Regions from separate parts of the Paenibacillus sp. FSL L8-0644 genome, predicted to be linked through region 1. Evidence: riboswitches for the same ligand, from Rfam matches in the RefSeq annotation. Region 1 holds a riboswitch; each other region holds the start of a gene.
What was found. Region 1 has a riboswitch for cobalamin ahead of NSS94_RS07300 (ABC transporter substrate-binding protein). Riboswitches for the same ligand answer to the same signal wherever they lie in the genome.

Region 1 (10,278 bases):
ATCGGTATCGGTGAGCTTATATTGAGGTACTTGATCCAATTCTGATCCGAATATGAAACGCAACAGTTCCTCGCGAAATTGCTCTATGGTCATCTCACGGTCCATCAGTTCGCTGATGTTAGCTACGCGACTGCGGACAGATTTAGTGCTTTTGGATTTGAATTTTTCGGGATTGGCATGCAGTGATGCAGCCACATTGTCCAGATTCAGGTTAAACATCAATGTACCGTGGCTGAACATACGTCCGCGTGTGGCAAATTGGGCGTTTCCTGAAATTTTACGTTCTCCGACCTGCAGATCGTTGCGGCCTGTCATTTCAGCTTCTACTCCCATTTGGCGCAGAGCATCAATCACAGGTTGCGTAAATTTGAGGAAATTATGAAAGGACTCCCCGTTATCCTTGGTAATAAAACTGAAATTTAAATTACCGAGGTCATGATATACAGCACCGCCGCCGGACAGGCGACGAACGACTTGAATATTGTTATCTCTGACAAACTCGGCGTTGATTTCTTCAATGGTATTTTGATGCTTGCCTATAATAATAGAAGGCTGATTAATGTAAAACAGCAAATAGCTGTCGTCCAGCGGTAGATGCTTGAGCGCGTATTCCTCAATAGCAAGATTAATGGCTGGATCGTGTATCCCCTGGTTGTCGATGAACAGCATGTCCATTCCTCCGTATATAAACTGTGTAATTTTATGTGTGCCTCCTTCTATTGTAACCCAAGTGAGCCATGTACAAAAGCTCATTTGCATTGACGGGACGCAAAAAGCAGCCTCATAATGGAGCTAAATGATTGGAAACGGGCGGAAAGGATGAGAGGCAATGATAGAGGTTTACGGTCATGGCGGGGACAGGGAAACAGCTGCGGCGACATTTGGCGGGACTGCTGCTGATTTTGTAGATTTTAGTGCAAATATTAATCCGCTTGGTCCACCGCCTGAGGTGCTTGAGGCGCTGCAACACTCATTTGACACTGTGATTCGCTATCCAGACCCTGGGCATCGGAATTTTAAAAATATGCTCGCACGGCGACTGCATGTTCCACCGGAGTCGTTAAGTATCGGAAACGGAGCGGCTGAGAGCATGGCGCTCTTGTTATTGGGACTAGCTCCTAAGCGTGTGGGTACAGTGGAGCCGTGTTTTTCGGAATATGCCGAGCTGGCTGGCAAATGCGGAGCCGAGGTCAACCGGGTGTATGGGAAGGCCTCGCTTCAATGGAAGGCGGACGTGGAGGACATCCTTCAGCTCATGGAGCAGGTAGATGTTTTGTTCCTCGGGCAGCCGAATAATCCAAATGGCGTCCAATATAGTGAGCAGGAGCTGTGCGAGCTGGCAGAGGCGGCTGGCACAACGGGTACTGTGCTGGTGGTGGATGAAGCATTCATTGATTTTATTCCGCTGGAACGGCGAATCTCACTGCTGCCTGTGCTGGATCGCTATCCTCATGTGATTTTGATCCGGTCAATGACCAAATTTTATGCCATTCCTGGCCTACGATTGGGTTATGCGATTGCTCATCCGGACTATATCCGGCGAATGACGGCCAAACAGGTGACCTGGAGTGTGAATGGGTTAGCGTTGCTGGCTGGGGAGGCATGTCTGAAAAGTGGGCAAGCATATGAGCGCCGAACACAGGAGCTGATTGCTGCGGAGCGCAACCGTCTGTTGACCGGCTTGGCGGAATGGGGCTGCGGTGTCGTTCCCGGCGAAGCCAATTACGTGCTGGCAAGGGCGCCGGGTACGTGGAGCGCATCAGCTATTCAGCAGGCGCTTGGACAACGCGGAATCCTTATACGTAGCTGTGCTATGTATCCGGGACTGACGACGAGCCATTTTCGGATTGCAGTCAAGGATGCAGAAGCCAATAACAGGCTGCTATCTGTATTGGGTGAAGTGCTGGAGGAGGAGGAGCGGCGTGACAGTTAGCTTGATTATCCTGGCAGCCTATCTATTGGACAGGCTGATCGGTGACCCGAGGTGGTTGCCGCATCCAGTCATCGGTATGGGACATGCCATTTCAGCATTGGAAAAAGTGATTCGCTGCCAGGTCCGAAGTGACCGAGGGCTGAAACGTGCAGGTATACTGCTTCCACTCATTGTGGCGGGAGGCTCCTTTGCGCTCGCCTGGGCGCTGTTGCAATTGCTTGCCTGGATTCATCCGTGGTTATCTGTCGGCGCAGAAATAGTGCTGATTGCGACCACGATTGCTTCCAAAGGACTAAAGGATGCAGGAATGGCAGTCTACCGAGCGTTGCAGGCGGATGACCTGGCTGCGGCACGGCGGGAGCTGGGCATGATAGTCGGGCGGGATACGCAGCAACTTGATGAGCCTGAGATTGTACGCGGTACGGTTGAAACGGTCGCTGAAAATATCGTGGACGCGATTATTTCCCCGCTTTTTTATGCCTTGATCGGGGGAGCACCCTTGGCGCTGGCTTATCGTGCTGTGAATACGCTCGATTCCATGGTTGGCTACAAAAATGAAAAGTATCTGCATTTAGGCTGGGCTTCAGCACGTCTAGATGATGTGGCTAACTACATTCCAGCACGCCTGACAGCGGCAATGCTTGTGATAGCGGCGTGGATGTACAAACGAGATGCTGCAAGAAGCTGGCGCACAGTCAAGCGAGACGCTCGTCTGCACCCAAGTCCGAACAGTGGCTTCCCGGAATCGGCTGTTGCTGGTGCATTGGGGATTCGTCTTGGAGGATATAATGTGTATCATGGCGTGCGCTCCTTTCGTGCATACATGGGGGATTGGATACGACCGCTAGAGTCGAAAGATATACGGCATACGATCCAGCTGATGTTCGCCGTGTCCAGTATGTTTGTAGGATTGTGTTTGTTAGGAGCCGCAGGTTGTTTTGCCTTGGGATGGGTGCGGTGAGGGTGAGGAGTGACACACTGAATAATGATCGAGCAGGAAGTGACATTTCTTGAAACAAGATATAGCAGCAAAAAGGACAGTAGAATACGCACAAAGACCGAACTCACAGGAGGATAAGGTGCCGTATGATGCTAAAGAAGATCTGCATTGGGATATGGAGCTCGTGTTAGTTCGTCACGGCACAACCTTATGGAACAAGGAACGTCGATATCTGGGACACTCCGACTTAGGTTTGCTACCGGGGGCAGAGCAGGAATTAAAGCCTTTGCAGGAAAAATTGCAAGGTCAGTCCTTTGCTCGAATCTATTGCAGCGACTTAATGCGATGTCGCCAGACCTTGCAGATCATTGTGCCGGAATCAGAGTTGACGTCTGGGCGTTCCCTATCTACTATGCCTCCTATGATGGAACCATGTCTGCGAGAGCTTCATTTTGGCGAGTGGGATGGAAAAACGTATGACATGCTCAAGGATGTGTCGTTGTATCGGGCTTGGATTGATGAGCCGCAACGGATCACCCCACCTGGTGGAGAGTCTTGGACAGATTTTGTAAATCGTCTGCGCAAATTTCTTGACTCTCTGTATGAATGGCGTGTTGCTATGGAAGTTCAACCCATGGATTTGACTGCTACGTCGCCCTCTGTTTTGGTCGTTACGCATGGTGGCGTAATTCGTCAGCTAGCTTGCATGCTGATACCGGGCCATGATTTTTGGAGTCTGAATCCGAAGCCGGGAGAAGCATTAAGGATTCAATTGAGGCTGGCAGGACCGCACAATTACATAGCGGAAATGCTTCCTCATTAGGTTAGACACCAGCGGATAAAGAGGCTGTTTGGGTTGTAAGCCGCCTCATTTTAACCTATAATCATCAAGTAAAAGAACGGCTTGACTACCACTACATCAAATATCCAGCAGACGAGGTCGGCGCAGCGTGATGAAACTATGGTTTCCCTCCCTGCGCTGTTAAAAGGGAAGTCGGTGTGAATCCGGCGCGGTCCCGCCACTGTAAATGGAAACATGCCCGTTAGTCCTCTTTATATGTTACTAAGCATATGAAAGAATTTCAGGACATGTATTTTACCATAAGTCAGGATACCTGCCCGTCCGCCTGTCACCATAATCCTTCGAGGAAAGGATGACGTGTTCGCAGTGACTGTCCATGCGGAAAGAAGCTGCCGCCTGCGCACGATCTGCGCTAACGTGACCCCTGTGTCCTGATATGAGGATGCGGGGGTTTTTGATAGGAAAAAAGGCTAGATTTAGAAGATATCTGATGATGTTCAAGTAACGCTCTTAACGATTTATTTATGAAGGGGTGCAAATCATGGCAGGAAAAAAAATAAAGGTGTGGACAACAGGTCTATTGGCTCTGATTTTGGCAGTTGTGCTGAGTGCATGTGGCGCTAATGGAAAAAATGCAGAAAATAAAGAGGGTCAGGCTTCTTCACAGCAGCCGGGACAGGCAGTAAACGCACAAGAGCCTCCGGGCAAAACGGTTTACCCGCTCACAGTTAAAGATGCAACAGGACAGGAATTTACATTCAAAAAAGCGCCGGATAAAATCGTTTCCGTCTCCCCGGCAGAAACCGAGGCGTTGTTCGCCATTGGGCTGGATAAGGAAATTGTCGGCGTCTCCGACTACTCTGATTACCCGGAAGCAGCTACGAAAAAGCCTAAAGTGGGCGGTATTATGAAACCGAACGAAGAGGCGATCATTGCTGCGAACCCGGAAGTCGTTTTTGCAGGGATATCACTTAGTGAACAGGCTACGACCAAGCTGCGCGACATGGGAATTATGATTTTTAAAACGGAACCGAAGACAGTGGAAGATGTCATGGCTAACATCGAATTGTATGGGAAAATCACCGATCATCAGAGAGAAGCAAGAGCGGTGACTGACAAGATGAGAGCAGATGTAGCAGAAGTAAAAGAAGGAATTAAAAATATCGGTAAAGGGCAGAAGCTGCGGGTATACGTCGAGTTTTCACCAGGCTGGACAGTGGGTAAAGGCGAGTTTATGGACGAGCTGATTACGTTGGCGGGCGGCGAAAATGTAGGTGCCACGCAGAAGGGGTGGTACCAAATCAGTGAGGAAAATATTATTGCTGCGAACCCTGACGTGATTTTGTACAGCAAAAGTGTCAAGGACGACAAAACGGGCCAGACGCTCGGTGATATCATTAAAGCTCGCAGTGGATGGGATCAAATATCGGCTGTTCGCCACAACCGGGTGTTTGCCGTGGATGATAATTTGATCAGTCGTCCGGGTCCACGCGTAACGGAAGGTCTCAAGGAAGTGGCCAAGGGCGTGTATCCTGAAATTTTCAAATGAACCGTAAACTGATCGGCTTTGGAGGGACAGGTCTTGTCCTGCTGTTGCTGACGCTGCTGCTCTGTCTTGGCATCGGCTCGGCCAAGCTTCCGGTCAGCCAAATCACGGGCATTCTGGTTAACCACCTACCGTGGTTAGGCGATACGTTTACACCGGATTGGAATACATCCTCAGAGCAGATTATTTTGAAGGTCAGATTGCCACGAGTGTTACTGGGAATGTTGGTAGGAGCAGCGCTGGCGCTGGCGGGAGCCGGATTTCAGGGTGTGCTGCGTAATCCTTTGGCTGATCCGTATACACTGGGGGTATCCTCGGGGGCTTCGGTAGGAGCGGCAGTACTGATTTATTGGGGCCTTCAATTTTCATTTGTTGGCATATGGACGCTGCCGCTAGTGGCATTTACGACCGGAATGCTTACGCTGTGGATGGTGCTGACGTTGGCACGGGAAGGTGGGAAAATTCCGACACAAAGTCTCATTTTGTCGGGTGTGGTGATGCAATCCTTTCTGGGAGCGGTTGTTTCCTTTCTGACAGCCATGTCGAAGGAGACGGTCAATGAAATATTGTACTGGACGATGGGAAGTCTTAGTCTGCGCGGTTGGTCATATACAGGAATCCTTTTACCTTATGTGGTCATAGGGCTGGTATTTCTATGGAACCGGGCACGTGTGCTGAATATTTTGGCTTTGGGTGAACGTCAGGCGGCGCACATGGGAGTTCATGTAGATGCGACGAAGCTATCTGTTCTGATTATTTCCACGCTGCTGACAGCAGCCGCTGTCTCGGTGTGTGGCGTGATTGGCTTTGTTGGACTCGTTGTACCGCATATCATTCGTCTGGTGACAGGTCCTGATTACCGTATGATTGTTCCATTATCTGCGCTCGGCGGAGCTGTTTTTATGGCTTGGGCAGATACGGCGGCTCGCACATTGTTAGCCCCCACAGAAATTCCTCTGGGCGTGATGACGGCCTTTGTTGGGGCACCGTTCTTCGCATATCTCCTGTACCGAAACAAGAAGCTGCGCAGGGGGGGACTGCTGTGACAGAACAAAGTGAATCACAGAAGGTGCGTGATCGGGCATTAGAGGTAGTGGGTCTGACACGTGCCTATGGAGAGTTCCATGCTTTAAAAAATATAAGCTGGAGCGTCGACGAAGGAACTTGGTGGGGGATTATTGGTCCGAACGGCAGTGGAAAATCGACCTTGTTGCATTTGCTTTCCGGTGTAGATCAGCCAACTTCGGGAAACGTTCATATCTATGGCAAAAAGGTCGGTAGCTACAGCAGGAAAGAGCTTTCCCGACTCATAGCCGTACTCCAACAGGAAGGGCTTCCTCCCGTGGGATACACCGTCAGGGAAGTCGTAGAAATGGGACGTTTTCCCCATCAGGACTGGCTAGGCAGGGAAAAGGGTGTTGATGTGGAGGCGATCGCGGATCGCGTGCTGGAGCGATTGGGTCTTACCACGCTGGCGGACAGAGCATTAGACCGTTTGAGTGGGGGACAGCGACAGCGTGTAGCTTTGGCAAAAGTAATGGTGCAGGAGCCACGAATATTGCTGCTGGACGAGCCTACGACCTATCTGGACTTGCGCTATCAGCTTGAATTTATGGAACTGCTGGCAGATTGGCGCCAAGAAACGGGTGTGACGATCATTGCGGTCTTGCATGATCTTAACTTGACAGCCCAATTTTGCGAAGATTTGCTTGTACTCAAGGATGGAATGGTTGAAGGATTGGGAGCTTCATCGAAGTTATTAACTGAGGATCGGATTCGACGAGTATACGGTGTTGAGCCTGTGATGCTTCCGCATCCTGATAGCGGTGTGCCGCAGCTCTTGCTGCGCAGGAGCGCTTCGGATACAGCAGATTAAATAAACGATGAAACACACTTAAAAAGAGCAGGGAGTGGAAGGTATGAACGACAAGCTGCGTCAGCTGATCGATAGCATTGCCCAGCCGGATGGGGTGGCGGCCTCGGCAGCTTCAGCCCATTTGGACCAATTAACAAAGCCACCGGGAAGTCTTGGAAAGTTGGAAAGTGTGGTCATTCAGCTAGCAGGAATTACAGGAGTGGATAAGCCTGAATTCGATCGTAAAACGGTTATGGTCATGGCTGCGGATCACGGGGTGTGTGAAGAGGGAGTCAGTGCCTTTCCGGCTGAGGTTACACAGCAAATGCTGTATAACATGCTGTCAGGTGGCGCAGCAATTAATGTGCTGGCACGCCATGCGGGCGCAGATGTCAAGGTGGTAGATGTTGGCGTGAATGCGGATGTCGCTCACGCGAATCTGGTGGACCGAAAGGTACGCATGGGTACTTCGAATATAGCTAAAGGGCCAGCGATGCTGCGTACGGAAGCGGAACAGGCGATTTTGGCCGGAGCTGGAGCTGTAATAGAAGCGGTCAAAGGTGGCACACGGCTATTCGTTACTGGAGAGCTGGGCATCGGGAATACCACAGCCAGCGCTGCGGTCGTATGTGCTCTTACCGGGCTAGAGCCGGAAGTTATCGTAGGCCGGGGAACGGGTGTAAATATGGCTGGGCTTACCCGCAAAATAGCGGTTGTCTGCCGCGCATTGGACGTGAACCAGCCAGATGCAAATGATGCGCTCGACGTGCTCACTAAGGTCGGCGGTCTGGAGATTGCCGCCTTGGCAGGAGTTATCCTCGGCGCAGCCGCACATCGCTGTCCAGTCGTGTTGGACGGCTTTATTTCCGGCGCAGCTGCCCTCGCAGCGCGTGCACTTGCGCCTGCAAGCGCTGCGTACATGCTCGCTTCGCACGCCTCGGACGAGCGCGGGCACGCGGCGGTGCTCCGCGAGCTCAAGCTGGAGCCCATGCTTCATTTGGACATGCGGCTCGGGGAGGGCACAGGTGGTGCGCTTAGCTTGCACCTGATTGATGCGGCGTGCCGCATTATGCGCGAAATGGCGACCTTTGCCGATGCAGGCGTATCGGACGGTCAGGGAGCCGCGCAGCGATGAAAGCGCTCGTGACCGGCGGGGCACGCAGCGGGAAAAGCGGCTTTGCCGAGCGATTATGCATGTCGCGCGCGCCTGGCGCATGCTACATTGCAACGGCGCAGGCCTACGACATGGAGATGAAGGAGCGCATCGCCCTTCATCGGGTCCAGCGCGAGTCTGCCGGGTACGACTGGCAGACGCTGGAGGAAGCGCAGGCGCTGCCGGAGCTGCTGCGACGGCTTGGCGGCGATCAAGCGTCGCAGCCATCACCCGCGCCTATGGTGTTAGTCGACTGCCTGACCCTGTGGCTGTCGAACGTGCTGCTGGCCGCAGGCGAGGACGGCGAAGCTGCGTCCAAAGTTGCCATTAATGAACTGACGGCAGCTGTGGAGCAGTATCCGGGGCAGCTTGTCATCGTGACCAACGAGGTTGGTGACGGCATTGTGCCCGAATATCCGCTTGGTCGGCTGTATCGGGATTTGAGTGGGGTTATGAATCAGCGGATTGCCCGTCTTTGTGATGAAGTATTTTTGGTGACGGCGGGTATTCCCGTAGAACTCAAACGGCTGGAATATAAGCTATGAGCCGCGAACGTCAGGCTGTTGCTGCTGCTTTTCAATTTTTAACGCGTCTTCCGGTGAAGGCGGAATTGGATTTTTCCCCGGATTTGCTTAAACGCAGTGCAAGTTATTATCCGCTGGTGGGAGTGGTCATTGGCATCATCGTCTGGGGCTTTGCGGCGCTCGCTTCTATGGTGCTGCCGCCGTTGCCGTGTGCGATTCTTACTCTTGTTGTCTGGGTTTGGTTGACGGGTGGATTGCATTTGGACGGGTGGATGGATGCAGCTGATGCCTTGTTCAGCTACCGATCCCGTGAACGGATGCTGGAGATTATGAAGGATAGCCGTGTAGGGGCAATGGGCGTTATTGCTTGCGTGTTGCTGCTCATGCTCAAGGCTTCTTTGCTATATACGGTGCTGGTTGAACGGAATGTGTCTGGCTTGCTGCTGCTTCCGATGGTTTGGAGCCGCTGGTTTATGGTACATGCGATGAAGCGCTGGCCTAAAGCCCGTAATGATGATGGACTGGCTGCGCGTTTTGCTGATATGAGTGGTGGCCGCGTAGGGTTGGCCGTATTCTGGGCTGTATTAGTGACCCTGAGTGCTGCCGTAGGACAATATCTTCTGGCAGGTTTGGCTACAGCAACAAGGGATACTGGGAATCTGTCGTTGGCAGGATCATGCTTACAAACCTTGCTTTCATATTCTGAAAGCCTTCCAATCTCGATAGGTTTTGTGTTGATTCCGCTCTTGGCTTACGGTGTTGGAACCTTCACGGCAAACCGTATTAACCGCCGCTTGGGTGGACTTACGGGAGATATATACGGAACTTTAAACGAATTGCTGGAGACTGTTTTATTGTTGTTTATTGTCATTTTGTACGGGTTGTGACCAGATTTGAAATGAATTCGTTAAAGGGGAAGAGGCAATTGTCAACTTTCGAACCGTCCTGCACGAGCCCGGCAGCCGTATTGATGCTTCAAGGAACAGCGTCGGATGTGGGCAAAAGCGTGGTGACGACTGCGCTTTGCCGTATTTTTACGCAGGACGGATATCGTCCAGCACCGTTTAAGTCGCAAAATATGGCGTTAAACTCTTATGTTACCGAAGACGGCAAGGAAATTGGACGCGCTCAGGGGGTGCAGGCTGAGGCCTGCGGTATTGGGGCCACGACCGACATGAATCCGATTCTGATTAAGCCGGTCAAAGATATGCACTCACAAATTGTTGTACACGGTGTACCTTATGCCTATATGAGCGCCTCCGATTACCGGAAGGATTTTTTGCCAAAAGCCAAACAGACCGTTATGGATGCTCTGAATCGGTTGCGCGATACCTATGATATTGTCCTTATGGAAGGGGCAGGCAGCCCGGCAGAGATTAATTTGAAGGACCGCGATATCGTAAATATGAATCTGGCAGGTTGGGCGGATGCTCCAGTGTTGCTTATTTCAGATATCGACCGGGGCGGTGTTTTTGCCTCTCTCGTAGGAACTATCGAGTTGCTGGAACCCCATGAAGTACAACGT
Region 2 (10,278 bases), 3.5 Mb from region 1:
TCACCGAGGTATCGAGTCCTGCTGTTTGCATCGCCTTCATACCGTCATGTAGCGTCTCAATCGTTGCAGCATTCACTACAATTCGTCCATCCTTACGCAGACGGGAAGCGCACAGACGAATCAGCTCGGACAATTCTCCCCCGCTCCCACCGATAAACACCGCATCCGGGTCTGGCAGCTCGTCCAATCCGGCTGGCGCTTTGGCATGAATAACCGGGAAATCGGTGCGGAATTTGATCTTGTTCGCTTCGACATTAGCCAGGTCGCCTTCGTTCTTCTCAATGGCAAATACTTGCCCATGCTTAGCCAGTCGCGCACATTCTACCGCTACAGAGCCGGAGCCTGCGCCGATGTCCCATACGATGCTTCGTTCGGTCAATCGCAGCTCGGACAAGCTGAATACGCGTACTTCACGCTTCGTGATCAGCCCTTTTTCCGGCTTGCGCTGGTGAAATTCCGCATCCTCGAAGCCAAATCCCCGCCGAATTGCAGGCACGTTTTCCCCCTTACGGCGGCGCAAAATAACCACATTCAATGGTTGGAACGTTCTCTGCGCCATCTCTTCCAGCGTATAATGCTGATACACCTCATCCGGTCCGCCCAAATGCTCGCCGACAAAAGCATCATATTCCGTCATGCCATAATGCAGCAGATAGGCAGCGACTGCACCGGGATGATTCCGGTCGTCCGTCAACAGCGCGACCTTGTTCTGTCCGTCAATCCGCTGCGCCAGTCCGGTCATCGGGCGACCGTGTACGCTTTCCAGCACCGCATCCTGCCAGCTTTCACCGAGACGCGCAAACGCCAGCTGAACCGAGCTAAGATGCGGCATAATATCCAGATGTTCCGCCCCCAGCTTGGCAGACAAATAACCTGCAATTCCAAAAAAAAGCGGATCGCCGGACGCAAGCACGACAATATCCTTGTGCTCACGCAACCGTCCCAATTCTTCCACCACGGCGGATAAGCCGCTCTTTAATGTTCGTTTTTCCCCTGCAGCTGCCTTGAAAAATCCTAGCTGGCGTTCTCCACCAACCAGCAGGTCCGCACGCTCAATGTGCTCCAATGTTTCCTGCGACAGACCTGCCGCTCCATTTTCACCGATACCAATGACACGGATCACTTTACTCACCGACTCTCGCCCTCCCCAGCACGTTCCCTTTCAGCGTTATCAGTACCATTTCCACAACGATTTCACCACCTGCATGCTCCAGACAATGCTGACATCCATAGGTACACAGCTTTTCAAAAAAGCTCAGCGCATTCGCTTCGGTCATCATATCCGCCACCTGCGTAGCTGTATTTGCCTCAGCCACTGCCGCTGCAAGCGACTCGTCCACACCCGCTTCACGCGCGACCTCAGCCAAAAAGCCAAAATCCACCGGAGCGCTCTTGGAGTGAACCATCATGATACCTTGAGCGACCTTGGACAGCTTACCGGGCATACCGACGAGAATAATCTTTTTCATTCCCAGCCGTTTCCCATGCTTTATAGCAAAGCCAACAAAGTCCCCCATCTGAATAAAGGCCTCTTCCGTCAGCTGATCATACATTTGCATGGCGTATTTTTCACTGCTGCCGCCTGTGGTCAGGACTATCTCCTGGCAGTTCATCGCTTGCGCAACTGATATGGCCTGCACGACACTGGCTTTATAAGCTGACGTGGAAAACGGAACGACCACACCACGCGTGCCTAGTATGGAAATACCGCCAAGAATGCCAAGCCGCCCGTTCAGCGTTTTCTTGGCAATTTCTTCACCGTCCGGTACGCTGATGACGACACGGACACCTTTGGCCGATCCGTGCTCCTCAAGCACACCTGTCACAGCCTCCGTAATCATCCGGCGCGGCACCGGATTAATCGCTGCTTCTCCAACAGGCACAGGCAGACCGGGCTTCGTTACCCGCCCCACGCCGATGCCACCGTCCAGTTCAATGCCCGGCTCCTCGCGCCAGCTAACGGACGCGATAATTCTCGCCTGATGCGTGGCATCTGGGTCATCGCCACCGTCCTTGATCGTCGTGCAGGAAGCTTCGTCCGCGTCCAACACAGGCTCAATCAGCTCAAACGCCTGATCGAAGCCCGCGGGCAGCGATATCACTGCTTCCTTCGGCGGAATGCCCGTGATGAGCAGTTGTACCGCTCCTTTGGCTACTGCAGCCGCACAAGCTCCTGTCGTAAAGCCTGACCGCATTGGCTTGTCCGGTGCGGGAGCTTCACCGCTTTTCATCCGTTTGGGCTTGTCGGCGGACGCTGCTTCCTTTTCCATGCCAATTCCTCCTTAACCTCTTCTGCTGATCATGTTCCAATTCATTTCATGATACAGCAAACGGACAACCGCATCTAGCGGACAGCCATTAAGGAGATCGCATTCAATGCTGCTACGACAATTGTACTGCCGCCCTTGCGTCCAATATTCGTAATGAACGGAATATCCAGCTTGCGCAGCTCGTCCTTGGATTCTGCCGCCGATACGAAGCCTACGGGCATGCCAATCACCAGTCCGGGCTTGGCCGCTCCTTCTTTCACCAGACGAATCAGCTCCAGCAACGCTGTCGGCGCATTACCAATCGCATAGATACCACCTTCGCTCGCCTGAATCGCTTTGCGCATCGAAATAATGGCGCGTGTCGTATTCAGCCTTTTCGCTTCTTCCATGACGTCAGGGTCAGATATGTACACATGCACATCCCCGCCAAATTGACGGATACGATCCTTACTCAGCCCCGCTTGAATCATCTGCACATCTGCCACTACCTGCTGGCCTGCGCGAATAGCTGCAATCCCGGCTTCAATCGCTTTTGGATGAAACACCATGCTGCGGCCCAGCTCAAAATCAGCAGATGCATGAATGACACGCTGTACAACGGGATATTGCTCTGCTGTAAAAGGATGCTCTCCCAATTCTTCTGTGATCATCTCGAAGCTTTTGCCTTCAATCTCCTGCGGCTGTACCGTTAGCGGTTTAAATTCTGTTTTGAAATCCATGGTAGACCACTCCCTTATGGAAAATTAGAAAATAGTTTAGGAAAATGACAATTCATTGCTACTAAATCATGGATACCTCTAAAAAACACCTGTTTTAAGATGACTATATTTTAAATACATGCCAGAAGTCGTTCCTGATGAACTGGACTCGCAGGGGTAAGGCTCAACTCAAATTGAAGTTTTCTCTTTTGCTGTACGCAGTGCGTTGATGACTCCGTCGAAATGATCAAATACTGTGCCAAATTCCACTTCCGGCCTGGAAATCAAAAGTACGTGAATCCCCAGCTCCAATGCAGATTGAACCTTTTCATCCACTGCTCCCGTGCTTCCGCTTTCCTTGGTGACCATCACGGTCGTGCCATAGTGCTTGTACAATGCTTCGTTCATCTCGCGGGAAAAGGGTCCCTGCATGGCAATAATATTTTTTTGCTCCATGCCCAGTTCGCCGCATTTCTCCATATTGTCCAGGCGCGGCAGCATGCGTATAACCAGACGAATCTCCGGGTCTCCGAGTAAATGCTTGGTGAACGTGCCGAGCGTCTTACTGCCCGTCGTAAGCATTACAGAACCTTTGAGTTGCTTCGCTTCTAATGCGGCTTCTTCATAGGAAGACACGATGTGGAGCAACGGATGATTGTCATATACAAGTCCTGTCCGCTCATAGCGAATATAAGGAACCCCGGACTCGCGAGCGGCTGTCATCGCATTCGCATGTGCTTCTTCTGCAAAAGGATGACTGGCATCAACAACCGCCTGTATTCCAAGCTCCCGAATCATTGCAGCCATTTCATCGGCTGTCATTCGGCCTGTACGTACGTCTAGTCCCGCTTCAGACAAGCTGGCTGCCGCGCTTTCGGTTACGACTGAGGTCAATACGTTGAAGCCATTGTCACGGATTTGCAGCGCCAATTCCCGAGCATCGCTCGTTCCGCATAGCATGAATATCATGAGCCCTTCACCTGCCCGCTTCCATTCACTACAGATGGCGTATGTGAATGCTCGTGATGGTGATCATGGTCATCATGGCTGTGAGCATGGACATGCTCATGAGTGTGATCGTGGCTGTGTGTATGGTGATCATGATGGTCGTGCTCATGTGCATGATGGTGGTGATGTTCATGTTCATGATGATGATCGTGGTCATGGTCATGATCGTGGTCATGATCGTGGTGATGATGGTGGTGCTCCTGCGCCTCCAGACGGAACTGGCAGTTATCACAATTGGCCGTAACCTTGCCGAACAAACCTTCCTTAGCTCGCTCCAGCACCAGTTCAACCAATTGGGGATGGAAACCAAAATATCCGCCCATCTCCACTTGTAATGCAGGGTGAGCCTCGGCAAATTCCTGGGTCATTTCTCCGATGCGTTTAATCAGCACACCCGTGAACAGAAAATAGGGAAGCACGATAATCTTTTTGGCCCCCAATCGTACACAACGCTCCAATCCATCGGGAAAGGAAGGCTGCGTCACACCGATAAAGCTGCTCTCTACCCATGTATAAGAAAGCTTCTCCCACAGCATACGGGTGATTTTGAAAAAGTCACTGTTCGCATCTGGATCGCTACTTCCGCGTCCTAATACAAGTACCGCCGTTTCCTCGTCAGGTACCTCGACAGATGCCTCGACAGCGCTAATCATCCCCGCTGGAACTGCAACCGGCTGGGCCTCTTTCAAGCGGCTTAGCAGAATGCTGACGATTTTCTCGTGAACACCAATCGGACGTCCGTATACAAATTCCACCTGCGGATATTTCGCCTTTGCCCGGTCAATAGCCATCGGAATATCAATTTTGGCATGTACCGCTGCGAACAAAATAATCGGAATAAGAACGACACGCGTCGCCCCTTTCTCCACACAAGTTTGCATCCCATCAGCAATGCTGGGACGTGCCAGCTCCAAGAAACAGGTTTCCACGCACATATCCGGTACCCGATCTGCCACTGCCTGTGCAAATTCCAGCAGTTCCTGGTTCCCCTCCGGGTCCCGACTTCCATGTCCAACCAACAATATTGCATCCACTGCTGTTGTTTCCTCCTCTTGAATAGGGATAGCCTGCATGACGCCCTATTTTATATATATGCTTGTATCCCGTTCATCAGGCCTTCAGTCCATTAATCACCACAAACCGCATTCACTTCTACCGTTACTGGTGCATCTTCATGCCGGAACCCCGCAACGACACCTACACGCTTAAAAAATTTATGAAAGCGCTCATTCGGATGCCCTTTTTCCTTATATTCAGCGATGACGTTCTCCACGATGTCAGTAATCTGATCACCCGAAATTCCTTCCGCTACAGGCTGAGCGGCATGAGCATTGCGGCCGAATTTTTTGCCACCGAGGAAGAGATCGTACCCACCCTTGCGATAGACGATTCCGATATCCTCTAGTACGGCTCCATAGCAGGCCATACCGCATCCGTTCAAAGCAATGCTCGTTTCCTTGGGTGCCTGTAATCCGCCAAGTACAACCTGTAAATGCTCAGCCACAGGCACCGAGTCATCCTTCTCCATATTGCAGAAGTCGCACGCCTTCACCTTAAACACATCGCCAATCGGCATGACAATGAATCGTTCATCCCGCAGCCGCCCGACCAGTTCCTCGGGGTCTGCACACGGCACGCGCAGCACGATCTGATGATCCGGCGTGTATTCCAGCTCGCCGTCATCACCCGCTACCTCGGCGAGCAGCGCCATCTGGCGAGCGGTGAACTTCTTGTTTCCCACACCCGGGGAAACACCCACCTCAAACAGCGCAGGCTTGCCAAAGCCGCCTGTCGCCATCCCGGCCGCGGCCCCTGCTCCGGCCACCGCCGACGTTCCGGCGGTGCTCTTGGCGGTAGGCGCTTGCCCGCTCCAGCGAGCGTTGGCTTCGCCAGGCAGCTTGCCGCCGACAGCGAGGCGGCTTAGCGCCTCTGCCGCCAGCGATGCCGGGGCCGTGCCGGTTTGCACAGCAGTTGTTGCCTGCACGGCAGCCATCGCTTGCGGGCGTGCCTGCGTCGCAACCGCAGCGCCGCTCGCGGAGGGTCCAGCGGGCGTAGTCGGGGCTGCTCCTGCCTGCGGTGTACCCTCTTGCGCTCCCAGCGACCACGGCTCCGCTTCCGTGCGGAGACGCTGATGCGGCTTGAGCGCCTGCTCGGTCGCATCCAACGTGTATTTGCGCTGATATCCGCGCGGAGTCACGATCAAACCGTCATACACCGTCGTCGAGGAATTGCCGATGATTACAGTCGTCAGCATCCCGATGTCATGGTTCAGCATATCTTCCAGCGTCGTTACAATAACTTGCTGACGCTCACGATAAGCACTTTTCACCAACCCGACCGGAGTTTGCGGATCGCGGTAACGCAGCAAAATGGACTGCGTCTCCACAATCTGGCGCGTACGCCGACCACTGCGCGGGTTGTATAATGCAATCACAAAATCAGCTGAAGCCGCAGCTTCTACACGCTTCACAATCGTTTCCCACGGGGTCAGATGATCACTCAGACTGATCGTGCAAGCATCATGCATAACCGGCGCCCCCAGCAACGAAGCACAGGACTGAATTGCCGAGATCCCCGGTACGACTTCTACCTCAACCCCGTCCTCGCGTCGCCAGCCTTTTTGCATCAGCACTTCGTACACCAGCCCTGCCATGCCATAGACTCCTGCATCTCCACTGGAAATGACGGCTACCTTCTTGCCCATCTCTGCTTGGCGAACCGCCTCCTGCGCACGGCTCACTTCCTCTGTCATCCCTGTACGTACAATCTCCTGTCCGTTCAACAACGGACGGATCAAATCAACATAGGTATTGTAGCCGATAATGACCTCACTTTCGGCCAGCGCATCCAGCGCCCGTTTTGTGATATGTTCCATATCTCCTGGTCCAAATCCAATCACCAACAATTTTCCTAATGGGCTCATCGGGCTCCTCCTATTCATCCTTTTCAGGGCAGCTATGCTATCTATTCCAATGATTTTTGGACATCCTGTAACTCAAAAAAGCCCCATCCTACCCGGATGGGGCTTCTATGTACGTATCTCTCATCAGACGAACAAACAGCGTAAGAAGACACGATTTGTCTTCCTCCAGCCTGCCGTTGTTTTCCATCTGTCTGTTTACGCTTCAAACGCTGCTGCACGTTCATATCCACGCAAACCTCTAGCCAACATGGAAAAAGCAACGTGTGCCTGATTTCCTGATTTCGTACACCCATCCTCTCCGCGAAGGTTAACGGTGCATACAGATCAAGGTAGGTCTCCTGGCTTGGCATCAACAGATTCTTTCGTCTTCCCCGTTTTTCACGAGTGACCATTAAAAAAAATCCTCTTCCTTACAGTGGCGGGACCGCTCGGGATTTGCACCCGATTCCCTGTTACCCTTTGCTCAACCGCAAAGGCACCTTGTCTGTCCGCTATTTGATTATGGGTCTTATCATAACCTTGCCTCAATCAGTTGTGCAAGCACGAAAAACGCTTTATTTCAAGTTCTCTGCTTTATTTTTTAACATATGTAGCAATTCGTCCGGGTCCGCAGAGATACTTAATAACGCTGGGTGCTCAGCCCCGGTAAACCCTTCTTGCACGCTATGACGCACCATTTCTACTAACGGGTCAAAATATCCATTCACATTCAGCAGCCCAATGGGCTTGCGATGAATGCCAATTTGCGCCCAGCACAATACCTCGAACAGCTCCTCGAAGGTTCCCAAGCCACCCGGAAGGGCGATAAACGCATCGGCCATCTCGCTCATTGCCGCTTTACGCTCATGCATGCTTGCTACCTCAATAAATTCGGTAACTCCCCGATGAATGATCTCTGCATCAAATAATAGGGTGGGCATAATACCAGTGACCTGACCGTTACCCGCCAGCATTCCATCCGCCACCTCTCCCATTAGCCCCCTGCTAGAGCCGCCATAGATCAGACGGATATGATGGCGAGCCATGGCTTCTCCCAGTTTGCCTGCTGCCTCAACATATACCGATAAATGTCCAGGTCTGGACCCGGCAAATACGCAAATAGAATTCATTAACGTCTCAGCTCCTGTCCTAAGTAGCATCGAAACTTATTCATTATATTAGATAAACATTTTCGCTATAACAAAAATCTTTGTCGATGCATGTCCAACAAAAAAAGATAAAGACCTCGGAGGCCCTTATCTTTATTTTACTCTGTATCCCGAAATATAAGTTCATTTTTTTAGCATACTGCATTTATAATTTTGATCTCATTTCAATGACCATTCACGATCTTCAGACCACAGCCATGCACCGAATCGTTATGTTCAAAATATTTGCCCAGCTCCACCATCATCGCGCCCATGCGCTCTTCGGTTGGAAACACGACTCGATCAATCCCTTCTTCCACAATGGACTGTGCAGTCACCTTCCCTACGGATACAGCAATCACATCCTCACGAAAAGCTTCCAGTAAATCCTCGATTCGATTTTGCTCTCTGGCATATTGGGCCAAAAATCGAATTTGCGGACCACTCGTGAATGTAACGGCATCAACATTACGATGGATAACATCCTCCAGTAACGCCTGCAATTTTGCTTCCTCAGGTGGGATATGCTTATAAGGAAGTACCTGGCGGGTCACTGCCCCCTGCTCGTCCAGCCATTTTACCAACCGTGGGGCTGGATCGCCATGCAGTTGCAACAGCACTTCCTTCCCCTTCAGATCGTATGGGGCGAAAGCTCCTGTCAATCCGATCAAACTTCCGTCCTCGTCTCGTACTGCTGGCGTAAAGCCACGCTTTTTGAGTCCATTGACCGTCTTGTAGCCCCGCGCTGCAATGTTGGAGGATTGCAGCAACTCTATAATCTGCTCAGCCACGCCCATATCCTCTGCCATATCGAACAGGGCATCCAGCCCCATGCCTGTCGTGAAGATGTACCAGTCCGGAGGGTTCTTTACCCACGATACAACAGCGTTGCGCAGCTCGATATCATCTAGAAAAACAGTGCCCTGGGCCGGACGATGTACTGGCTCCCCTCCCATCTTCACAACTAGCAGCGCCATTTCGTCTGCTTTACGGGGACCAGCAAGAGCGACTCTCTTACCTGCCATGCGTTGTGCCATTCTGTTTCCTCCCTAGTAGAAGTCGTATTTCTTTCTACCAAGTATACAATCAGAGGGGTAAAAGACAAATAAGAATTACTTTTTCGATGAATACAGGAATCTTATAAGTGGGTGTGTCCTGTTCTGTCTCCCTGCCGGCTTTCTAGCTGACTACTGCTATCCCGCTCTCCGTTAGATGCCTTATCATCTCCGCCTTTCCCTTTAGATTTGGGTCGGAGCAACATCCATAGTACCAAGGGCATAAGTACAAAAAAAATGATCATCACCGCGGTCCACTCCCGGCTGAAATCAAAAACTTGCACGATGTTGGAGAACAGCATAAACGAACAGACATAACCTAACAAACCTACGGGCCAAACCATCAGACTCCCCCAGGCATGGGAGAACATACGCTTTACCGCCAAACTGGTAACGTACAGATCAATTCCGATCTTCGTAAGAAAGGTGGGTACGGTCAGTGCTGCCACGAACAAGTCGAACCGATCCAGAAAGTCCGTTAGCTGCAATTGACGCACCAGTTCATACGATGGATAGAACAGCCGTGACAAGATAGGAACACCAATAACCAACTCCGACTGCAACACCAGCATGATCAGAAAAGCGGTTCCGAGCAAATGCCCATACCACGCACTACGTCCATTATAACTCTTTCCAGAAATCACAAAGGGAACCATCAGGATATCGGCCATATATCCCAGCATGCGCCAGCTGCCCTTGATCACTCCCTCTACTTCTGGATGTAAGTAGGGTCTCAGCATCGAAAAATCCATATTACGCCCAAAAAAAAGTGGCATGGTCAACAGCGTCAAAATCAACATCGGCAAAAAAATCTCGGCCATATTCACGATGGTGCTTATTCCGCCTTTGGCCATAAATACCAGAGTTAACAGCACAATAAGAGAAGTGACCACAATCGGAGTCAGCGGCAAAAGCACAACCTCCACTAAATCTGTGATAATTCTCAAATCCCGTGCAAAAATGATCAGGAATAAAATAAGGTAGACTGCAAGCAGCATACGTCCCAGCACAGGATGAGAGCTCACCATCGCCTGCATTAGATCCTGGTCAGGAAAACGACGCTTGAGTTTCAACATCGCCCAGATCGGCAAGCATAGCACGATAGCCGCAATTATACAGGTCCAGTAGGCATGCTGATTCGCGTGATCCGCTGCCTGCGCCGGAGCATGTATAAGGGTAATACCGACCTCCATCAAT
Region 3 (10,278 bases), 3.7 Mb from region 1:
AGCCCACCAAACGGATTTTCATCCCGGTTGGCCGGGAATACAAAGTTCGTAATCTTTTTCTGATACACTGCCGTTTTCTTAATATACGAAATAGGCACAATGGCAGATTGCTCCTGAAGCGTCTTCAGAATCGAAGCATACAGCTCTTGGCGCTTGGTTTCATCTGTCGATGAGAGCGCCTCGTGTACTTGCTGATCCAGATCTTTCTTCATCGGAAGGGCGCTCAGCGTCTCGGAAATTCCGAAGCTCTTCTTGGCAATGACGTTAATAAAGGAATGCGGATCATAAGGCGCACCATAGTTATACCAGAAGTACAGATCAAACTGGTTGGATCTAAGGCGCTTAATTTGAACCGTCAGCTCCAGTCCGGTCAGGTTCACTTTGACACCCAGTTCTCCCCATTCAGCCTGAATGGTTTCAGCCATCGCCTTTTGGATTGGATCGGTTTTATCAAAAATCAGCTCAAAATCCAGCTGTTGTCCGTCTTTTTCCCGTACTGTACCGCCTGCGGGCAGCTTCCAGCCAGCCTCATCCAGCAACGCTTTGGATTTTTCCACATCATAGCCAACAGGCTGTAGGTTTACATTCGTATACGGATAGTTTTTGGATAAAACCGTATCCGCTTTTTCCTCCAGCCCTGAAGTCACACCTTCCACCATTGCCTGCTTGTTAAAGCCATGCTGGAGCGCCAGACGTACCCGAAGGTCTGCCAGCTTGGGATTGGACGAGTTGAGCAACAGACTTCTTGTTCCGACAGGCTCGGACAGCGTGGTAACATACTGATTCGTGTCGCGAAGCTGTTTGAAGGCATCCAGACTAATGACACCCTCTCCATAAATCAGATCCAGGTCGCCTTTTTCAAAGGCCATCACACGGGTTTCGCCATCGGGAATGATTTTTACCGTAATTTTATCCACCTTCGGTGCAGTACCCCAATAGTTCGGATTACGCTTAAAGGTTGCATACTCATCTTGCTTGTATTCATCCAGCATCCAAGGTCCTGTACCTACAGGTTTCTTGATTCCTTTGGACGTATCTCCATCATCCGGGAACCCGGCTTCACCCAGAAAACGGAACGGGCGAACGACAGACAAATCCTGAAGCACTGGGTAGTATGGCTCTTTGAGCGTCATTCGGAAGGTGCTGTCATCTACGGCTTCAGTTTTGTCGAGAACGCCTACTATACCAAGCCAGCTGTGCGTCTTCTCATTTTTCATGATAGCGTCAAAGTTCTTTTTGACAATGGCCGCATTAAATAGCGTACCATCCGAAAATTTCACATCTTTGCGCAGCTTAAACGTATATGTCTTACCGTCCTTGGAAATAGTCCAGGATTCAGCCAAAGCAGGTTCCAGCTTGCCTCCTTGCTTGTAGCTGACTAACGGCTCATAAACCATGGATTGTGCAAAAAGTTGGGAAGGATTGTATACATGAGGATTCATCGTGCCAATGTCACGCGGCCACGATAGCGTGATCGACTTTTCATTGGCAGCTCCGTCAGTAGAGGTGGATGCAGGTGTGTTCTCCTGCTTTGCGCAGCCCAAAACAACGGATAATAAGAGGAGCGCCACCAACATAAGGGTAGCAGTCTTGCGGTGTCGAACGGACATCAATGTATTTCCCCTTTTCTATATATGTGATAATGATTATCATAATCATATTTAGAATAGGTATCACGCTCAATTTTGTCAACACTATTCGACAAGCAACCCTCTTATTTCTTTTAAATTTGTGAAATGAGGATTTTGAAAAATCCTAAACTTATGGCTTAATTCGCCAACGTTTGAAATAGAGTACGCGTGTACTCATGCTGTAACAATTCTTCATCCCATTCCTTAAATATTTCCACAATCTCCCCCTGAACCATGACGGCAACGCGGTCACAAAACTGACGAGTAGATGGGAGATCGTGAGTGATAAATAGGTAGGACAACTGACGTTCCACCTGCATTCTCTTGAGCATGTCCAATACAGAAGACTGCGTTGTCGTATCCAGATTGGCGATCGATTCATCGAACAAGATAATATTTGGCTCCACCGCCAAAGCTCGGGCAATACATACCCGCTGCTTTTGTCCGCCACTCAGCTGAGCTGGGTATTTTTCCAGACTGTCAGCCTCTAATCCTACCGATTCCAATAGAGACAGACAAATATCCAGCGCCTGCGCTTTTCGCTCAGGGAAATAGTTGTGGATTGGCTCCATTAAAATATCTCGAATGGTCATACGGGGATGTAGCGAGGAGGACGAATCCTGTGCAACCAACTGGATTCGCTTGTACAGCTGAACATCCTTCATCTTTCCGGTGTGAATGGGCTGTTCATCCAGCCAAATCTCTCCTGAGGTCAACGACTCCAGCCCCAGAATACATTGTGCCAGCGTGCTTTTGCCACTTCCACTTTCTCCAACCAGTCCAAGACATTCTCCTTGTCGTAGCTCCAGACTCACCTTCTTCACGGCCTGTTCGCTATCTTGCGTGCTGAACCAACCTTTTCTCCGTTTGCGGACAGGGTATGCTTTTGTCACATTCTTCAATTCCAGCATCACTGGTGCATCCTTCCTTCCGGGCTCATCTCCAACACTCGATCTGCTATGCGACTCATACCCTGGCGATCATGTGAGATCAACAATATGGTGAGATCAAAGTCTTCTCTCAACTGTTGCAGCAATGCCAAGACCTTGTCGCGGTTGATCACATCCAGCGCCGTAGTCGGCTCGTCGGCAATAAAGAGGCTCGGACCGGAGCTTAGCATGGCAGCCAGCAGCACCCTTTGACACATGCCTCCGCTTAGTTCAAAAGGATACGACGACAAAATATGCTCAGGATCTTCAAACCCTACCTTGCAGAGCAGAGAGCGCAAATAGGCCTCCCGCACTGGATTAGCGCCTCCTCTGGCTATCTCCGAGACACGGCTCAGCATCTGCCGTATCCGTGGCAGCACGCCCAGTGGGTGGACTTGCTGCGGTGCATTGTGGGATAATGCAGCACCAGCGTGCTCCGGCTCCATCTGGTCATGCGGCATCCAACGCCGCCCGTGCAGTCTAAGCGTATCCATCAGCTGGGCGCGGACAGTCCGGATTGGGTTTAACCCGCTCAGCGATTGTTGAATGAGCAGGGCAATATCCTCTCGTCGCAGCCTTTGCCAGCGCCGTTCCTGGAACGGGAGAATGTCTTCCCCGTTATAGTAGATACGCCCATGCGTAACACCGATACCTGGCTCCAGCATGCCTGCGATTGCGTGTGCGGTCAGGCTCTTGCCGCATCCGCTCGGTCCGGTCAGGGCCACAATCTCCCCTGAATATATGGAAAAGCTCACATCACGCAGCAGTGGTTTGCTCCCACTTCTGCTTGCTCCTGCGCCTGTGCGGCAGATTTCCAAATGTTCCACGTGTAACAACGGTTTTCGACCTGCCACTTGTTCTATCGTATCCTTGCCCCCAAGGGCTGTTTGATCCTCCACTATTTGGCCGCCTCCTTTTCCGAAAAACGGTCGCCCAAAAGCTGGCAGGCAAGTACGAATAGCATAATCGCCAAGCCTGGGAAAATTATGACATGCGGAGCCACCTGAAAATATGAGGTGGCATCATGCAGCATCACGCCCCATTCTGGCCTGGGCGGCTGTACACCCAGTCCAAGAAAGGACAGCCCAGCGATCATCAGCACCACGCGTCCGATATCCCATATCGCATAAACCAACAACTGCGGCAACGCTTGTGGCAATACATAACGGCTCAGTATACGTACGTGTGAATTGCCGGATAAACGGGCATACCGAACGTAGTCCTCCTGACAGGCTTTTTGAACCAGACTACGGATATACCGGACATAGCCCGCCCACCTTACCGCAATAATCGCAAGGGTCATGTTAACAAAACCTGGGCCCAAAATGCCCACAATCGCCACCGTTAAAATAATATCAGGAAAAGCCAGTACCCCGTCGATTCCTCGCATAACCAGCTGGTCCACGCGTCCACGCACATAACCAATAAGCAACCCTATAGGCAGACTGAAGCACAACGTAGCTACAGTAATCGCACATGCGATTAGCACGCTCATCCGAATCCCGTAAATTAGCCGTGATAGCACATCCCGGCCCAGATGATCCGTACCGAAAGGATATTTCCGGCTGGGTGGTGCCAGACGGTTCAAAAGGTCCACTTGGAGAGGATCATGAGGAGCGACCCATGGAGCCAATAACCCAAGCAGCACGATCAGACCAAACAGTACGCCTCCTGCCAGCAAGCTCCCTTGAAAGGAAAGCCGTATCTTTTTCATTTTCAGCTTCCCCCTTAACGCAAACGCAGCCTCGGATCTATCGCCGTCTGGACCACATCCACCAAACACTGAACTCCTACAATTAAAAATACGGCAAAAATAACATACCCCTGAATCACCGGATAATCTCGCTGTGTAATCGCATCTATAAAATACTTGCCCAACCCCGGCCATGAAAAAATGGTCTCTACAATCACATTACCTGCCAGCATAAATGATAGATTGGTACCTAGCAGTGTAATTATAGGCAGAACCGCATGCCTAAATATCTCAAAAAACAGGATATGCAAACGTGAAAAGCCTCGAGCCTTCGCTGCTTTCACAAAATTCCGGTCACCCAGCTCCAGCATTTGAGCGCGCAGTACGCGTGCTTGCACAGCTCCCAAACCTGCGCCAAGAGTCAGCGCTGGGAGCACTAGATGTGTCCAGTCCTCCCTTCCCATGGATGGGAGCCAGCCCAAGCGAACGGAGAATAGATAGATCAACAGAAAACCAAACCAAAAAGAGGGGATCGACGATCCCAGCAGGGCGAACAGCCTGCCCAGACGATCCAGTGGGCCGCTGATTTTTAGCGAGGCAGCCAGCCCCAGCCCCAGCGTAAGCACCGTCATGACGGCGAAGCCCGCAGCAGCTAGCTCCACAGTAGCGGGCAGTCTGTTCCACAGTTCGGCTAGCACCGACTCCTTGGATACATACGAAGTGCCCCAATGCCCTGTGGACACATCCCGCAGCCAGTTCACATATTGAATATGAAGCGGTTCGTTTAAGCCCAGTTCCTTTCGTAGCGTCGTCAAGGCTTCCTCAGAGGCAGGGATATTATGCGCGGTGAGCAAAATGGTAGCAGGGTCTCCAGGGGCCAGCCGCATCAGTACAAAAGTCAGCGTGGATACCACGAATACAATGATAAGCAGCTGCGCCACACGTTCCAGTATAAAACGAATCATAGGATACGCAGCTCGTTATTCCGCAATATCGGATTGCGTCGTAATGTAGTAATACTCGATCGGATGGGGTGTAAAACCCTCCACCCCTTTTTTCACGCCAAACACATTATCAGGATGCACAATGAACGACTGTGGCAAATCCGTATTGATGATATCCAGCGCTTGTAGTGTCATGGCATTACGCTGCGCTGTATCCTTCGCCAGCTTCAGGCTGTTCAGAATACTCTCTAGCGGTTTGGAACTATAACGGCTTACATTGGCTTCGCTTTTCAAAGAATAAAACATGTCCATAAAATATTGCGGCTCTCCTGTATGAGCAGTAAGCATACTGTACATAGCAAAATCCCAATCGTTTTTGGTCAACGCCTCGTCGATATTTTCCACCTTGCGAATCTTGACCTGGATTCCCTCTTTCAGCAATTGGCTTTGGATGACCTCAGCCATAACAGAGAGCTCCGGACGCTGAGGGAAAGTCAGCAGCGTAACCTCGAACGGCTTGCCTTGCTTAGTCCATGTCCCTTGGGCGTCCTTCTGCCAGCCATCCTTCGTCAAAAGTTGCTCTGCCGTTCCGTCCAGCGCTTTACGCTCAACTTTACCGAAGGGAAGAATGCTCGGGAACGGGCTGCTTGCCTCCGTACCGAAGTCCCTCATGACGGCGCTCACAATCGATGCGCGTGGAATCAGGCTGTCCACCACCTTACGGTTCGCCACATCCTTGAATACTGGCGATTCCATATTGTACACGATCATATGGGTGCGCAAGGACGGAGCTGACAGCACTTGCAGCTTGCCGTTCTTTTTCAGTACCTCTGCGTTATCAACCGGAATATCCGTCGCTACGTCCACCTCACCGGATTGCAGTGCCATCAGGCGCGAATTCCCGTCCGTAATGAACTTCATCGTCGCTTCAGCCAATCGTGCCTTCTCGCCCCAGTATCCGTCATAACGCTCTACGACCAACGATTGGTCCTTGTTGAACGCTTTGACTTTAAAGGCGCCTGTCATCGCTGGGTGACTCTGTTCATCTTTCATCGATGCCACATCCAGTACAATCGTCGATGGATCAGCTAGATTAGACACCAACGCCGCATTCGGCTGGTTTGTCGTGATCTTCAAGGCCAGCGGGCCGCTTACATCAATGGACTTCACATTCAGTAAATCCTTCGCCAGATGGCTTTTCTCAATAGAGCGTAACAAAGACGCTTTTACACTTGCTGCATCCATACTTTTTCCATTATGAAAAGTGACTTTATCCTGCAAGCTGAACGTCCAAACTGTAGGGCTGTCCTGCTTCCACTCCTTTGCCAACCAAGCCATAGGTTCCAGCTTTTCATTCAAACGTACCAGCGTCTCGCCTGCACCGGATCGCATTACATCCCAGCTATTATCTCCGTGCGGGTCAACGCCTGACGGTTTCCACGTATACGCCATTACTAGCTTTTTATCTGTCGCTGTTTGTTGTGCTGACGCGTTCTCCCCCTTGCCGGAGCTATCCGCCGTCTTATTGCTGGCACATCCCGAAAGAGCCATAACTGCTAGCAGCAGCATCACCCCTGTACATACGAACCATGAACGCCTACTACGATTGCTAATCATTTCATGAGTCCCCCTCTATCTTGTAAAAACATATAAACCTAACGTAAAACGCCAAAAAAAGCATTCCGGACCACTTGATTAGCAGTCAGAAATGCCTTCAATATAAAATGCCAAAACTCACCTCGAAGCCAACTCTAATAATATAGAAGGGATCGGTTTCAGACATTCCGTATGCAGCACGCCTAACCACCTCCCCAGCAATCCCGTGGGTCTGACAGTGATGTCAAAACAGGCAGGTCTCCTGACTCCAGGCGTATCTTTCAGGCCTTCCCGGTTCTTCACAATTCCAGTGGCTGTTCTGAAAGCTCCAGCAGTATCCTGCTGATGCCTGTATACAGTGGCGGGCCCGTGTCGGAATCAACCGAACTTCCCTTTTAAGTGAACATGCTCAACAACTATGTACATCGTCTCTACGAAACCCCATACATAGAGTTGTCCGGCTCACACCTGTTTTCTTCCTTTATTTCTTTTCATTACGATCTTATTTTGTTGTCACAGGCTTGTCAATAAAGGCTGCACAATAATTTAAATTTGAACGATAAGGTAGAAACAAGACCTAACCTCCAATTGCGTGTACGCAATTGAAGTGTTAAAATTAGGTATAGAGTAAACCACCGTGTCCGTATACTAAAAAGAGTCTTCGCCGCGCCAACGGCAAAGACTCTTAGGACTTGAAAGGCTGTGGATCACCCACGGCGCGCTGCATAACTAATGGTTAATGCAAACGAAACCCACCGTTAGGGGCCAACCTAATTACGCGGTGGGTTTTCGCTTGTTCCGAAATTTCCGACGTAGCCAGCGATAAAGTTTACGAATACTAAACACCAGGCTTAGTAACGTAACCATCCAACGCAACACATCGTAGCACGACACAAGGTTGACCATCGGCTTCACCCCCTTTCAGGAAGCTACACCGTGGTCCGAAAACATCCACCACTATTCAAAATCCATAAGGTAAATTATACCATGATATCACCCATCACTCTAGCAAATTGTTCTAGTAGATTAATAAGCTCCTAATGTTCATTTGGAGAACTCCTTTAGCTTCTTACTCCTACTGGACTATCAAATCTGCTGTTATAAAACTGTCATTAAATGTCGTATATGTCAGGATAATGAACTCTTGCTTATAAAAATATAGATAAATATATTCATATATTCCATTAAAAGGTTGATATAGTATGTGAGCTCATTTATGCTATCTATGGATTTACAAATTTTTCGAGGAGGCGCTTTGTATGAAAGTAAAGTATCTACCACAAGCTTTTCTAGCTGTAACGCTACTCATTTCTTGGGGAGTCGTCAGTCCAGCAATCTCTCATGCTGAGAAAGGGGAAAAAATCCCTGACCAAATGTTGGCGGGTACAATCATCCAATATGACGAGAACAATAACATGGTTGTATTGGAAAAAGGAACTCCTGTACCTGAACCACAAAAATCTCTAGCTGCTGTTGCTCCACTTACTGCTGAACAACAAATTGAGCTACAAAAAGAAGAGGCACTAATTAAGGAAATCAAAGAAGAAGCCAAATCACTGCCGGTATATCATATTGACAACCCTGAACCTCAGCCTGGTTTAAAAGTAATTTATGATGGTGAAGGTTACATCAAAGATATTATCTTACCTGATCAAAAGGAAAATGCGATTACAACTAATAGTGTTTCACTTCAGGCATTACCACGCGGTACACGCAAAGCACCTGGGACTTATACATACGGAGCGCATAATAATGAAATTGTCATTACCGGAACTTCGAATGGCAGGGTTCAAGGCACAGGTAGAGGGACAAATTTTACGGACTCAACTGGTGAGAATTCCAATTCACTAAAAAGAGGCGACTGTGCAACAAAAGGGGCTATTGATAACCCTGAGTTTGGAACAAAAATCTCCGTAAGAAATATTGACAACAATAATGTCCATGATTTCACTAAGGCTGACAATGGGAGTCTGCCAGATGCTGTTGTTGATATTTGGAAAACAGGTGTACAGGATTTGGGCTTGACATGGAGTTCGTCTCTCTCATTTTCGGGGCGATATTTTTATACGTTCTAATTTCTTCATGTGAAACAAGGATAGGGCCTACACCCTGTCCTTTTCCCTTTTTTCTTAACATAATCGATTTAGTAAATTTCTCATCTTTAGAAAGGATGTTCGCTTTTGAAAACAAGCAGCTTTCGCTTCATTATAATTTACTTGCTCGTTCCAACTCTATTGTCTGCCTGCTCACCATCTTCTGCTCCATCAACGCAATCAGTCCCATATAAAGAAGTTCTATCAGGAAAAAAAACAGTTCCTTCAGAACAAGGCCAATATCTATCCATGACCTATACAGAATATGTGAATGGGAAAAATACAGATAAAGGTATGGTTATGCGAGTCATGACATATGACTTAAGCAGTAAAAAAATTACCAAACTGGCCGATGTTCCTTATACCTCTCAATACCCGCTTTCCCTGGTGTCCTTACCTGATCACAAAATTTATTACTCTGCCGATGTGGATGATAAGGGAGACCAACTATTTTCGTACGACTTAAATTCAAAAAAAACTGAACAATTATCCGATAATTTATTTGCCATTAATCGTATAGTGCCAACTACTCCAGAAGGTCCACTTATACTAGCTGCAGTCAAAAAAGGAGAGCGTACACTTAAAACAATTTTCTACAATAAATCGACTCATACAATGCAGTTCTTACATGATGAAAACCAAGATAAACACACCTGGTCTATAGCCTATAATCCGGCAAAAAAAACAATTTATACTACACAGTTTTCAGAGAAAGAGCAAGATAAACGGTCAGATATTGCGTCAAAAAACAATACTTTTACTATGCCAGCAAGCTACAAGGTTACAGAGATCAACAACGCCACTAAACAAGAGCGGTCTGTCATTACACTAAAGAACGAACAAATCTTATCAATGTCCAGCAGTAATGATCAGTTGCTCCTAGTAACTGCCCGTTTCATTAATCACGGCAACCCCGAGTATAGCCTTGTTGATATTGCGACTGGAAAACGCACCAAATTAGAGCTACCCATTTCATCCCGCAGCTTTATCTATATGTCCCCAGACGGCAAGGGGATCTACTATTTAGGCAGCGCCTCTCAGAAAAATCAGGAGGAAGGACGCGGCGTGTACTATTATGACTTTACTTCGAAAATCCAAACCCCGATCTTTATACAGGAAGAGGGTTTCATCAATAACTTCATGCTGCTTAATAAATAACCCATTCTGGGTAACTCCATGCCAAAAAGCCGGAAAGAAGCTTACGCTTTCTCTCCGGCTTTCTTTATCTGATTCCAATCCTTAAACCTTCTGTGGAACCTCCTGAATCGTCACGCTTTTGACCGATTCCCCTTGTTTTCTCGTCAAAACGATGTTCAAGACAATCGCTGTAATCGAGCCCGAAACAATACCATTTTGCAACAACATTTTGGCAAAGCTCGGCAGCTGGTCGAA

Region 2: another riboswitch for cobalamin. It lies ahead of cobJ (precorrin-3B C(17)-methyltransferase); the one in region 1 lies ahead of NSS94_RS07300 (ABC transporter substrate-binding protein).
Region 3: another riboswitch for cobalamin. It lies ahead of NSS94_RS24275 (ABC transporter substrate-binding protein); the one in region 1 lies ahead of NSS94_RS07300 (ABC transporter substrate-binding protein).

What each region holds. Positions count from the first base shown of each region.
Region 1 is NZ_JBBOYN010000001.1:1,616,694-1,626,971, forward strand. It holds gene NSS94_RS07280 (lipoate--protein ligase) at 1-669, opposite strand, end outside; gene cobD (threonine-phosphate decarboxylase CobD) at 830-1,933, shown strand; gene cbiB (adenosylcobinamide-phosphate synthase CbiB) at 1,923-2,894, shown strand; gene NSS94_RS07295 (histidine phosphatase family protein) at 2,944-3,696, shown strand; cobalamin riboswitch at 3,819-4,010, shown strand; gene NSS94_RS07300 (ABC transporter substrate-binding protein) at 4,217-5,224, shown strand; gene NSS94_RS07305 (FecCD family ABC transporter permease) at 5,221-6,267, shown strand; gene NSS94_RS07310 (ABC transporter ATP-binding protein) at 6,264-7,097, shown strand; gene cobT (nicotinate-nucleotide--dimethylbenzimidazole phosphoribosyltransferase) at 7,141-8,211, shown strand; gene cobU (bifunctional adenosylcobinamide kinase/adenosylcobinamide-phosphate guanylyltransferase) at 8,208-8,774, shown strand; gene cobS (adenosylcobinamide-GDP ribazoletransferase) at 8,771-9,640, shown strand; gene NSS94_RS07330 (cobyric acid synthase) at 9,679-10,278, shown strand, end outside.
Region 2 is NZ_JBBOYN010000001.1:5,117,895-5,128,172, forward strand. It holds gene cbiE (precorrin-6y C5,15-methyltransferase (decarboxylating) subunit CbiE) at 1-1,132, opposite strand, end outside; gene NSS94_RS23175 (cobalt-precorrin-5B (C(1))-methyltransferase) at 1,125-2,270, opposite strand; gene NSS94_RS23180 (precorrin-8X methylmutase) at 2,345-2,989, opposite strand; gene cobK (precorrin-6A reductase) at 3,158-3,937, opposite strand; gene NSS94_RS23190 (sirohydrochlorin chelatase) at 3,934-5,010, opposite strand; gene cobJ (precorrin-3B C(17)-methyltransferase) at 5,103-6,899, opposite strand; cobalamin riboswitch at 7,211-7,396, opposite strand; gene NSS94_RS23200 (LOG family protein) at 7,454-8,008, opposite strand; gene NSS94_RS23205 (uroporphyrinogen-III synthase) at 8,212-9,063, opposite strand; gene NSS94_RS23210 (GerAB/ArcD/ProY family transporter) at 9,165-10,278, opposite strand, start outside.
Region 3 is NZ_JBBOYN010000001.1:5,355,002-5,365,279, forward strand. It holds gene nikA (nickel ABC transporter substrate-binding protein) at 1-1,610, opposite strand, end outside; gene NSS94_RS24255 (ABC transporter ATP-binding protein) at 1,769-2,545, opposite strand; gene NSS94_RS24260 (ATP-binding cassette domain-containing protein) at 2,542-3,459, opposite strand; gene NSS94_RS24265 (ABC transporter permease) at 3,459-4,274, opposite strand; gene nikB (nickel ABC transporter permease) at 4,289-5,218, opposite strand; gene NSS94_RS24275 (ABC transporter substrate-binding protein) at 5,234-6,814, opposite strand; cobalamin riboswitch at 7,029-7,226, opposite strand; gene NSS94_RS24280 (hypothetical protein) at 8,053-8,868, shown strand; gene NSS94_RS24285 (hypothetical protein) at 8,974-10,044, shown strand; gene NSS94_RS24290 (nucleobase:cation symporter-2 family protein) at 10,126-10,278, opposite strand, start outside.